DNA from 4 places in the Pedobacter terrestris genome. Region 2 is predicted to be linked to each of the others. Evidence: riboswitches for the same ligand, from Rfam matches in the RefSeq annotation. Region 2 holds a riboswitch; each other region holds the start of a gene.
The links. Region 2 has a riboswitch for S-adenosylmethionine ahead of ACJVDH_RS10300 (O-acetylhomoserine aminocarboxypropyltransferase/cysteine synthase family protein). Riboswitches for the same ligand answer to the same signal wherever they lie in the genome.
Positions count from the first base shown of each region.

Region 1: another riboswitch for S-adenosylmethionine. It lies ahead of ACJVDH_RS02060 (cysteine desulfurase family protein); the one in region 2 lies ahead of ACJVDH_RS10300 (O-acetylhomoserine aminocarboxypropyltransferase/cysteine synthase family protein).
Region 3: another riboswitch for S-adenosylmethionine. It lies ahead of ACJVDH_RS11920 (SusC/RagA family TonB-linked outer membrane protein); the one in region 2 lies ahead of ACJVDH_RS10300 (O-acetylhomoserine aminocarboxypropyltransferase/cysteine synthase family protein).
Region 4: another riboswitch for S-adenosylmethionine. It lies ahead of metH (methionine synthase); the one in region 2 lies ahead of ACJVDH_RS10300 (O-acetylhomoserine aminocarboxypropyltransferase/cysteine synthase family protein).

Region 1 is NZ_CP180264.1:448,021-451,165, reverse strand. Features, by position in the region: gene metN (methionine ABC transporter ATP-binding protein MetN) at 1-234, opposite strand, end outside; gene ACJVDH_RS02060 (cysteine desulfurase family protein) at 537-1,694, opposite strand; SAM riboswitch class I at 1,738-1,837, opposite strand; gene ACJVDH_RS02055 (class I SAM-dependent methyltransferase) at 1,971-2,774, shown strand; gene ACJVDH_RS02050 (LamG domain-containing protein) at 2,855-3,145, opposite strand, start outside.
Region 2 is NZ_CP180264.1:2,419,575-2,422,719, reverse strand. Features, by position in the region: gene ACJVDH_RS10300 (O-acetylhomoserine aminocarboxypropyltransferase/cysteine synthase family protein) at 32-1,336, opposite strand; SAM riboswitch class I at 1,605-1,715, opposite strand; gene ACJVDH_RS10295 (hypothetical protein) at 1,927-2,940, shown strand; gene ACJVDH_RS10290 (hypothetical protein) at 3,066-3,145, shown strand, end outside.
Region 3 is NZ_CP180264.1:2,819,154-2,822,298, reverse strand. Features, by position in the region: gene ACJVDH_RS11925 (ATP-grasp domain-containing protein) at 1-595, shown strand, start outside; SAM riboswitch class I at 881-982, shown strand; gene ACJVDH_RS11920 (SusC/RagA family TonB-linked outer membrane protein) at 1,230-3,145, shown strand, end outside.
Region 4 is NZ_CP180264.1:258,722-261,866, reverse strand. Features, by position in the region: gene metH (methionine synthase) at 1-1,811, opposite strand, end outside; SAM riboswitch class I at 1,982-2,087, opposite strand; gene ACJVDH_RS01305 (hypothetical protein) at 2,298-2,855, shown strand; gene ACJVDH_RS01300 (Bax inhibitor-1/YccA family protein) at 2,927-3,145, opposite strand, start outside.

The sequences.
Region 1 (3,145 bases), 2.0 Mb from region 2:
TGCCAATTCTGTTCTGGTTAACTTCAAAAGGTTTTGTCCATCAATAATTACCTCGCCAGAAGTTGGTATTTCTAATAAATTCGCACAGCGGATTAAAGTACTTTTGCCTGCTCCTGATGCACCAATTACGCCTGTGATCTGACCTTGCTTTACATGGAGCGAAATATCAGAAAGTGCAGTAACCTGCTTGCTCCCTTCCCCAAAAGTTTTCGTAATGTTTTGTAGTCTGATCATCTTTAATTCATTTCTTTTACCAGTTAAAAATTTTTACGTCTTGAACGTGCTGGCAAAGAATCGGCAAATATATACAATCCCTACAGGAAAAGTAGTCTTAATCTTGTAAGATATTCGTTTTTGCGTACTCTGGTTACTTTATTTGCAAAGTTTCAACAGATAAAAAAAGTTGAAATGCCATTACAATGCCCACATGCTACATTTCTGCCAGTTAAAAACTAAGCGACGAAATTCATCGCCGCTTAGCAGTTGGTTTGGTGGTATTAGTCTAGTTAATGGTTACGAGAAATATTTTAATAAAACTAAGCAGACCGCAAAATCGATTCAAAATCCTGCTGACGTGCATATTGCTGAATTACAGCAAGTACTTGATCAATTTCATGTTCGGTATTGTATCGGCTAAAAGAAAACCGAATGGTATTGCGTTTATTTTGTGCTTGCAATGCAGAAATTACATGAGAGAGGCCATTACCAGAGCAAGCGCTTCCGCCAGAAGCATAAATATCGGAGAGATCTAAATGCTGTAGTAAATTGCCATTACTTACCCCATCCGGTACCGAAATACTCAATACTGTAGAAAGACTTTTATCTATCTCAGCAGAATTTCCATTAAATGAAAATTCACCGTAAGCAGATAAACCGGCAATTAATTTTGCTTTCAAATGTTTTAAATGCTGTTCGTATTCATCCAATTTCAAATACGCTTCCTGAAAAGCAGCAGCCATCCCCAAAATTCCGGCTACATTTTCCGTTCCGGCGCGTTTCCCATTTTCCTGAGCGCCGCCGGTTATTAAGGTTGTTAATTGCTTTGGCAATCGGCTATACAAAAAACCTGTTCCTTTTGGGCCGTGAAATTTATGTGCCGAGCCGACCAGAAAATCTGGTGTCATTTGCCTTACATCATACCTAAAATGCCCCATAGTTTGAATGGTATCGCAATGGAAAACCGCGCCGTAATGTTCTGCCAGGTCGGCTATTTCATAAATTGGATTGAGGTTTGCAATTTCATTATTACCATGCATCAGCGAAATCAGCACTTGCTCTGCTTGTGCATCCAGCAAACGATCCAGTTCTTTTAAAGACAGATTTCCCTTTTCATCATTGGATAAAAAAACGAGTTTAATTAACCCATCGCGTTCGGCTCTTTTTAATGTATTTAAAACCGCATGATGCTCTAAGCGCGAAGTAATAACCACTCTTATTTTTTGCGTATAAATTGCAGAAAGTATGGCCATATTGTCTGCTTCGGTACCGCCAGAGGTGAAAAAAATATGTTCTGGAGATGTATTCAACCAATCGGCAATTTGACTTCTGGATTGTTCAATTGCTTGCCGCGCATGCCTTCCTGCGGCATGTGCAGATGATGGATTTGCAAATTCGTGAAAAAAGTAAGGTTTCATTTCTGCAAACACTTCTGCAGATAATGGCGTTGTAGCCGCATTGTCCAAATATATGCTCATTGCTTAAACTTTAGTGCAAACACTTACGCAGAAACAGCTTCCTCTCTTATCTATCCCATTTTCAGGGAAGGATTTAGCACCTTATTTGGCAACAGGTTGCTTAGACGTCAACGGGCCTTTCCCTCAGTCTTTCTGGATAAGTATGTATAACAAGCGTAAAATTAAAAAATTAAACTACTATTCCTATAGATTTTATATGTTAAATTTTACTTTTGGATTTTAGGAATTACAAATTCGGCCTTTGAACAACCGTGAAGACGGTTTTACGTTTTAATAATGTCCAATACAATTTCCGCAACTGCGGATAAAAATCTGATATACAGCATGAATCAACATTTTATATCGAGCTATTCCAGGCATTCTGACGACTATGAAAAATATCGGCCGGGATATCCCGAAGCAATCCTGACTTATCTGGAGCAAAACATTTCGTTAAACCGAGAAAAATCGATTGCTGATGTAGGCTCCGGAACGGGAATTTTTACCGAACTTTTGTTAAAGAAAAATTACCGGGTAACGGCGATAGAGCCAAATGCAGAAATGCGGGCAAAAGCCGAGAATAAACTTGCTTCTTACACCGGCTTAACAAGCGTTAATGCAAGTGCAGAGCAAACAACACTGGCAGATAATAGTGTAGATTTAATTGCTGTTGCACAATCTTTTCATTGGTTTCATCCGGAGCAAACGCGGCAAGAATTTAAAAGAATTGCAAAGCCTGGCGCACACCTTTTACTCATTTGGAATATCTTGCAACAGAGAAGTTCATTTTTACAAGATTATCAGCGTTTAAAAGATAAATACACCAGCAAAAAACCTTATCAGGAGAAAATAAACATTTCGGTGATCGACCAGTTTTTGGATCCTAAACTACGGATTGAACAAGAGGTTTACCACAGCAGGCAACTGGATAAAGATGGATTACTGGGTTATTTTAGATCAGCATCTTACGCTCCGCTGCAAGGAGACGAAGATTACCCAACGCTGGTTCAGGAACTGGAAGAAATTTTTGAACGCCACCAGCGCAATGGCTTTGTAAAACTGGAATATGATGCTAAATTATTTCTGGCGCCGCTGTTATAACCTCTGGTATTTTTAACCAATAAAGCCGGACAACCTTAAAAGGTTGCCCGGCTTTTATATTTCCAAACAATTTTAGATACCTAATCTGGCCTTTCGTTGTTGTAAATCTGCGTTACTTCATCAGTTGATAAAGCTTTATTGTAAAAGCGGATATCATCTAACGCACCTCTGAAATACGCGGCACCAGAATAATAAAACGGACTGCTGCTATCTGTAAAATTCAAGATCGCTTTTGGCAGAATCTGCCCGATGGCTAAATTCACCGGCGTTTCTAATGCGAAAGCAGAACCCGCTGCAGTTTCTGTACGGGTTTGAACGCCATCTACATAAAATGTTATCGCACCGTTTCCGGCGGTTACTACTGCATGGTG
Region 2 (3,145 bases):
TCGGGCAAAGGTTGAGTGTTTTAAACAAAGGTTAGGATTGCAAAGCCGCGAAAGCTTGTTCAAAATCGGCCTTAATATCGTCGATGTGCTCAATACCAACAGATACCCGAAGTGCATTTGGTTTTACACCTGCAGCAAGTTGTTCTTCATCACTTAACTGTTGATGTGTAGTTGCCGAAGGTTGAATGATCAGCGTTTTGGCATCTCCAACATTTGCCAGATGCGATACCAGTTTTAAATTATTGATCAGATTGGCAGCATCTACTTTTTTGCCTTGAAGTTCAAAAGAAAGTACCGCCCCAAAACCATTGCTTAAATATTTTTTTGCCAGGTTGTTGTATTTGCTGCTCGCCAATCCCGGATACTCAACTTGTTTAACTAAAGGATGATTTTCTAACCATGTGGCCAATTCAAGCGTATTGTCTACATGTCTTTGTACGCGAAGCGATAAAGTTTCCAGCCCTTGAAGCAGTAAAAAAGAATTGAATGGAGAAAGGGCAGGACCTAAATCCCGCAAACCTTCTACGCGTGCCCGGATGATAAACTGGATATTGCCAAAAGGGCCACTTTCACCAAAAACCTCGCTAAATACCAATCCATGGTAACCTTCTGATGGTTCAGAAAACTGTGGGAATTTTCCATTTCCCCAGTTGTAATTTCCGCCATCAACAATTACGCCGCCAATGGTGGTTCCATGTCCGCCAATCCATTTTGTTGCGGATTCTACAACGATGTTTGCACCATGTTCTAACGGGCGAAACAGATATCCGGCAGCGCCGAAGGTATTGTCTACAATTAAAGGAAGATTATATTTTTTAGCAACGGCGGCAATTTTCTCAAAATCAGGAATGCTGAATGCCGGGTTTCCGATCGTTTCCAGGTAAATGGCCTTTGTGTTATCGGTTATTTTCTGCTCAAATTCTTCCGGTTGATCCGGATTGGCAAAATCTACTGAAATGCCTAAACGTTTAAAAGAAACCTTAAACTGGTTGTAAGTTCCACCGTAAATGTGAGAAGAAGAAAGTAGACGATCACCTGCTTGCAATATGTTATTTAATGCAATAAACTGAGCAGCCTGGCCAGAAGCTACTGCTAGTGCAGCAACTCCGCCCTCTAATGCAGCAATGCGTTTTTCAAATACATCACTTGTTGGATTCATAATTCGGGTGTATATATTCCCAAATTCTTTCAGCGCAAAAAGGTTTGCGCCATGTTCTGCATTGTTAAATCCATATGATGTGGTTTGGTATATAGGAACTGCGCGTGCGCCTGTTGTTGGATCAATTTCCTGACCGGCGTGCAATTGTAAGGTTTCAAATTTATATGAAGCAGACATAATTTTCGTGTTTTAAAAAAAATATTGAATATTGTGTTTTGAAGGCAACCAAACCGTTTGGGTGCAAATCAATGAAGCGTACCCTTTTGCAAAAGAGCCTTCCAATTTTGTAAGAAGAACTAAAAAGGAAGATTTATCAAATTACCCTATGCAACAGCACATGCGGGTAATTGATGCGCTATAACACATCAATAAAGTCTCAGAGAAAAATTTCTGTTCAAGGATTGATTCGCTTTGCGATCGAAGATTTAATGTATTCATCAGTCTTAATTTATATCACCAGATTACACCGTGTAATTTGGTCAGGAATTGGCACCTTCTCTTTCTGAGGGTTGCCAGTGGGTCTCGGAGCCAGTCTCTCGCCACTTCTTTATAAATCAATCTGTTTAGATTGACTTTTATTTAGCCTTTCGCCAAATAATATTTCAAATGTCTGAATTTATTTTTTATTGACCAAATTAAATTTTGAAAATAAGGTAATGATTTGTTGTTCAGTGTTATAATTTCATTCTGTCGAAAATTCTGGAACAGAATTTAGTTTATTACTGAACTAAATATATATGTTTGTGTAATTTATACTAATCATTCCTATGAAAACAAAATCTATTTTTAGCGCCGTCTTTCTGTTGATTTTTATGCAATCGGCCTTTGCACAATTTGGCGGGTTAAAAGACAAATTATTAAAGGTTGGTACTGCACAGGGCGCAAAAGCACTCGGCGTAGACAAATTTCTTAAACAGCCTTCGGCAATCAGTACAAGTTTTGAAGATGTAAACAGAGTGGGCGAGAAGATGCCCGATTTTGTATCCACCTTGAAAGTGCAGCCGCTTTATCAGCTTCCGAAAAATCCTGATGGCGGTTTTATTCTTTGTGAAGGATTGTATGAAATGAAAAATAAAAGTTATTGTCTAAAAGCCGGAACGTTTGCCCCGTCAAAAGGCGATGGTTATATGTATGCGCCGGTACTTGGATCAAAGGAAGATATTGTTGTGGCGATCATTAAGAGTGCAGAAAAACACCAGGATGTTGAGCAACATCATATCCAAATGCTGCTGTGGACAATTATTGCACGCACTCGATTTTCTGATTATTCTGGTGATGTAAAATTAACCGCGGTAAAACTTTTGACGCCTAAACAACTTACGCAATTGGAAGGTGGCGCGCTTGGTGTTTTGCCTTTTGATGTAATGGAGAAAGCAAAAGATCAACTTCCATCTGGTGTTCGGGCTGTTTTTGAAGCTGAAAATAATATTCGCCAATTGGTTTCGTCAGGAAACTACAGCTACGCAGATATGGAAAAATATGCCATTATTGCTGGTATGGCGCCTCCGCGTTCTGATGTACCCAGCGGCATTTGGACCAAACATCCCGACGGTTATTACATTCGTTATTTCCCTTCAGGATATGCCATTACGCGTGTTCAGGTATATGTTCCGAAAGAATTAGTTGCTGGCGGAAAAGTGATTGTTTACGATGCCGCAGGAGATATTGCCTGTCCGGCGAATACCGGTTCTCAACGTTTGGCACAAACAAATGAACCGCTTGAAGCAGATTATACAATTAAACTATCCACAATTTGTAATCCGCAAACAACTGGAAAGTAGAGTAGAGTTTGTTGAGGCAATTCTATCCAGAAACGATGTCGCGTATCTATCGTTTAGTCAATTTATGCTATACTTGTGCGCAATATTTTTGCAAAACAACTAAATATACAACTGATTAATAGAATATGATATTGTTAAATAACGATTTGCCCACATCAACTTTGTTGGAAATTAAAACCGGACAGATGATTGAACTGCCCAACAA
Region 3 (3,145 bases), 400 kb from region 2:
CGCCGATAAACATTACCTGAAGGAGATTGCCAATGCGGGTATGGATGTAATTCCTTCGGTTTTTTTAGATCGTGGATGGAATGGCACATTAACATCGGTATTTGGGGAATTGTACGTGGATAAAATCATCATAAAGCCATGTATAAGTGGTGGATCAAAAAATACATTTATTGTAGAACGCGATCATTATTTAGAAAGAAAATCAGAGATAATGACGTTGCTGAAAGATATTGATTTGATTGCGCAACCATTTATGGAGCAAGTGCGTGAAGGCGAATGGTCTTTTTTATTTTTCGGTGGAGAATACAGCCATACGATTATTAAAAAACCAAAAACCGGCGATTTCCGCGTGCAACAGATTTTCGGTGGAACAATTGAAGAAGTAAAACCATCAGCAGAACAAATTCAAAAAGCATCTGACTATATTTCCAAATTTGCGCCAGATAGTGTTTATGCTCGTGTTGATGGTCTTTTAATTAATGGCGAATTTCAACTAATGGAGCTCGAACTTATAGAGCCGTTCTTATATCTTGCTTATCATTCAGATGCTGTGCAACGTTACGCGCAAGCGATTAAGAGGAGTGTAGGCAAGTAAAGTTCATTCGTCATTGGCTATTGGTTCATTAATCATTTGTTTATTAGTAAAATAGTATTTGGTGCGTAGGCAAAATGCTTTTAGCGTTACGCTCTCCGCATTACGCTCTCCGCATTACTCTTTCTGCTTTTCGCTTTTCGCTCTCCTTCATTGCTTCTTTTTGATAAAATTTATTAAACTGATTATCAGAATTATATAAGTCTAATTGTTAAAAATTTAACAATAGAATATAAAGTCTACCTATTTTGTATATATTTGCTGCTGTCAGGAGTTAATATCCTGGTTGACTTATCCAGAAAGACTGAGGGAATGGGCCCGATGATGTCTTAGCAACCTGTTGCCAAATAAGGTGCTAAATCCTTCCTCTAACAAGAGGAGAGATAAGAGAGAGATTTCCTTTGGGAGTTCTGTATAAGCGAAAAGTTAAACAATCAACCTTATACTATTCACATGATTACCAAATTCTTGTATAACCTGTATCGACACAATTTTAAACCTGTGCTAATTCATAAAGCTTCAGAAAAACAGGTAGTTAGTTACATGCCCTAAAATTTTCTTCCACGCTGTATAGCGCTTTAAAGTCTTCTTAAAAAAAGGCTAAGGGGATTATTATGTTTAAAATAAACCAAATGATATGAAACAATTTTTACTCTTTTTATTTTTAATCACCGGAGTTTCTGCACAGGTATTTGCGCAGGATCGTAAAATCAGCGGCACGGTAAAAGATGCCGATGGCGGCGGTCCGTTGCCTGGTGTTGTGGTTAAAGCTTCGGCAAGCGGCCGTAGTGCTGCAACAAATGGAAATGGCCAGTTTACCATTTCTGTGACCGGTGCAGATAAAAGCCTGACATTTAGTTATGTAGGTTACGAAACACTTACGCAATCTACCGCATCTTCATCTGGCGATGTGCGTTTAAAATCTTCTAATACCAGTTTAAAAGATGTTCTTGTAGTTGGTTACGGTACGCAGAACAAAAAAGAATTTACGGGTTCTGCCGCACGAATCACCAGCGAAACACTAAAAGATATTCCCGTTCAGAGCTTTGAGCAAGGTATGATCGGTAAAGCATCTGGTGTGAATATATCTATTCCAAATGGGGTGTTAAACAATCCTCCGGTTATCCGCATTCGTGGTGTAAACTCTATTTCTTTAAGTTCTTATCCACTTGTAGTAGTAGATGGGATTCCGATTAACACCGGAGATATTTCTACCAGTACTTCGGTTCCGAATAATCCACTTGCAGACATCAATCCGGCAGATATAGAATCTATTGATGTTTTGAAAGATGCCGCATCAACCTCAATTTATGGTTCTCGCGCTGCGGGCGGTGTCTTGTTAATTACTACAAAACGTGGTAAACAAGGCAAAGCAAAAGTAAGTTACGATGGTTGGGTCGGACTTACATCTGCAGTTCGTTTACCAGAATTGCTGAATGCAAACCAATATATGGAACTTAAAAATGAAGCTGTATTAAACAGTAAAATTTTAACTGGTAATCAAAATAATGCAAGTGTAGCTTCCGCACTGTTTTTTCCATCAACCAATGCCGATGGATCTGCAGTTGATACACGCTGGTACGATCAGGTTTACCGTACGGCAGTATCACACAACCACAATATCAGTATTGCCGGTGGAAATGAAACTACAAAATATTACTTTTCCAGCAACTATTCTAAGCAGGAAGGTATTACAAAAGACAATGATTTTGAACGTAAAGGACTTCGTTTCAATATTGATCATGATGTAACCAAATGGTTCAAATTAAGTGGTAATGTGTCTTACAATAACACGCTTAATCAATCGCAAAATACAGGTTCTTTAAGTAACAGTACGTTGTTGCTTATTGGTGCCGCACGTCTTGCACTTGTTTTGCCGCCAAATGTTTCGCCGTTTAACGCAGACGGTTCTTACAATTTAAGCAGTACCGGCACACTTGGTGCAGGTAAAAATTTATTTACGAATACATTGTACAATCCTGGCGCATTATTTGACAACAGCGATTACTCTACAACAAACGATCACATTATTGGAAATATCCATGCGAGCTTTAAATTGCTTGACGGATTAAAATTTGACAGTAACTACGCTTTGGATCGGTTAAGATCTGAGGATAAAACGTATCTCAGCCCAATTCTTGGTTCATCTGCATTTTCTACAGGCGGTTCTGTAACCAATGTTTCTGCATTACGCAACAACTACAATTTCACGAATAGTCTTTCTTACGATAAACGTTTCGGAGAAGTTCACCACATTTCTGCCCTTGCGGGATATGACGTTCAGAAGTTTGAATTTTCATCGTGGGGCGCTAACCAAACCACCGCTTCGGATCTGTTTTTTGAAAATTACCAAGGTACCTGGGGTACGATAAAATCATCGGGAAATGCATTATCAGAAAAGTTATATCTGTCGTCTTTTTTCAGACTTTCTTATGATTATAAAGGCAAATATTTCATCACCGGAAATTTCCGTAAGGATGGAAACTCTGCACTTGGCGCAGTAAATAAATACGGAAATTTTGGTGGTGTTTCTGCCGGTTGGTCTGTTAGCGA
Region 4 (3,145 bases), 2.2 Mb from region 2:
GGTATTTCCTGGTAAACTTCAAGCATCCCGGCATTTACAATGCCCATATCCATACCGGCCTGGATGGCGTGGTATAAAAATGCAGAGTGCATGGCTTCTCGAACCACATTATTTCCTCGGAAAGAAAATGAAATATTGGAAACACCACCACTTACCTTGGCATAAGGTAAATTCTGTTTGATCCAACGTGTGGCATTAATGAAATCAACAGCGTAATTATTGTGTTCTTCTAAACCAGTAGCTACAGTAAGAATATTCGGATCAAAGATGATGTCTTGCGGAGGAAAACCAACGCCATCAACCAGGATATCGTAACTGCGTTTACAGATTTCTATTCTTCTTTCATAATTATCGGCCTGGCCTTTTTCATCGAATGCCATTACGACAACGGCTGCACCGTAAGTTAAAATCTTACGCGCACTTTCAATAAATTTCTCTTCCCCTTCTTTAAGTGAAATAGAATTTACAATTCCTTTGCCTTGCAAACATTTTAATCCGGCTTCGATTACACTCCATTTTGAAGAATCGACCATGATGGGCAATTTGGCAATATCAGGTTCTGATGCAATGAGGTTTAAAAACTTGGTCATTGCTGCTTCAGAATCCAACATACCTTCATCCATGTTCACGTCAATCACTTGCGCACCACCTTCTACCTGCTGACGGGCAACCGCAAGTGCAGCTTCATAATCGCCGCTTAAAATCAATTTAGAAAACTTCGGAGAACCCGTAATATTGGTTCTTTCGCCAACATTTACGAAAATGCTTTCTGGCGTAATGGTTACGGGTTCTAATCCGCTTAACCGCATATTAGGCAGAGCCGATGGAATTTTACGAGGTTCTGCTTTACGTGCATTTGCCGCAATACAGCCAATATGATCCGGCGTTGTACCACAACAGCCCCCTACAATATTTACAAATCCAGATGCGATAAAATCATCTACCAAATGTGCAGTTTCATGCGGTTGCTCGTCATATGCCCCAAACTCATTTGGTAAACCGGCATTTGGATAAGCAGAAACATAACATCCGGCTTTTGCCGCAAGTTCTTCAATATGCGGCCGCATTTCTTTTGCACCTAAAGCACAGTTAAAACCAATACTTAATGGTTTTGCGTGCATAACAGAATTCAGAAAAGCTTCGGCAGTTTGCCCGGAAAGGGTTCTGCCAGAGGCATCTGTAATGGTACCGGAAATCATAATTTCCAGTTTACGGCCAATCACAGCCTCGTATTGTTTAATTGCCGCAATGGCAACTTTTGCATTTAAGGTATCAAAAATGGTTTCTATAAGCAAAACATCAGAACCGCCATCTACCAATCCGCGAACCTGTTCATAATAAGCATCAAACAGTTCGTCGTAACTAATGGCACGGAATCCGGGATCATTAACATCAGGAGAAAGAGAAAGTGTACGGTTTGTTGGCCCAACTGCACCTGCAACAAAACATACCCGATCTGGATTTTGCTGCATAAATTCTAACGTTGCTTCTTTTGCAATACGTGCGCCTTCATAACTCAGTTCATAACTAAGTGCCTCCATCTGGTAATCGGCCATAGAAATACGCTGTGTACTAAACGTATTGGTTTCGATAATATCTGCACCACTTTGCAAATATTCCAGGTGGATTTGTTTAATCACATCCGGGCGTGTAATGTTAAGCAAATCGTTATTGCCTTTCACATCACTGGGATGATCTTTAAAACGCTCCCCTCTAAAATCCTCTTCTGTTAAGCTGTATCGCTGGATCATTGTGCCCATTGCACCATCAATCACCAGAATACGCTTTTCTAATTCTTCTCTTATACTCATTTGTTCGTAGTAGTAAGTAGCGAGTATCAAGTACCAAGATTTTCTTGATTTATTAATACAGGCGTTCGGACGATAGCAATCAAGACAAGCTCATCAAACTTGATACTTGATATTAATACCCGATACTTAAAAAGGCTTATTTAAAAAGTTGGTACACGATTGTACTCCTAAACTTATCTGTTCCCGTATTAAAAACCGAGATAGAATTTAGCACCTTGTTGGCACAGGTTGCTAAGACTTCGTTGGGTCTAATCCCTCCGTCTTTCTTAATAAGCATACAAAAATGCAACAAAGCTACATCATTTCCAAAATTTATCACCCCCATGCCAAATAAAATTACACAGCAGCCATACATTCCTTCATTCATCAATATATTATTCTGAACAAAAAATTGACCCTTGTAAAAAAATACTGACACATAAACACAAATCTTGATACTCTATATTTTAAAACTAACTTAGTAGTATATCTTAAATAAACACGCATATGAAAAAACTAATCATTGGATTATTCCTTCTTTACGGAGGATTTTCCGCCTACGGCCAAATTAACGTAGAAGAACCTGAGTACATTGGCGAAGCCGTTTATGTATCGCCAGAGAACGCTGTTACACCTTTAGAAAAAGAAGCCGTAAAAGTACAGGCCAAAGCTGGTGCATCATTATTGATTACTGGAATTGGAAAGGTAAAATCGAAAATGGTCATAGAGGGCAATTCTTCTCCTGTAAAGTTACCGGCAGTAGCGCCGCTAACGTTTATTGTGAAAAGCTTCGATAATAAATCAGACCCTTTATCCATTATCAGCATTGTGAAGTTTGAAGCAACGAGCAGACAACGAAAATCTGAACTCAGTTCTGTCGGAACATTCTCCGGAGCTTCAACAAACAACCAAAATTATATCCCATATAAGTCCAAAAAGTATAAAGAAAGTTCATATCAGTTAAATATTCCTGGTTTAGATCCGGGAGAATATGGAATCATCGTTTCAAACCCAAATGCACTTGCGAACAGCAATACCATTGTGGCTTGTTTCGCAGTAGAATAATTGAAATGATTTTGCACAAAAAAAAGCGATATTCAATTGAATATCGCTTTTTTTATAGCTTTTAATATTGCTTATTTTCTTCCACCGAAAATCCTTAAAAGAGATAAGAACAAATTAATGAAAGTAATATATAGAGTAAGCGCTCCCATTATTGCAAGTTTTTTGCTGTCGTTAACACCAAAAGCATTGCCGTCTTCATCCAATCCTTCCCCTATTTTCTTTAGTTCCTGCACTTTATAAGCTGTCAGCGCGGTGAAAATTGCCACGCCGAAAAATCCCATAATATAGCC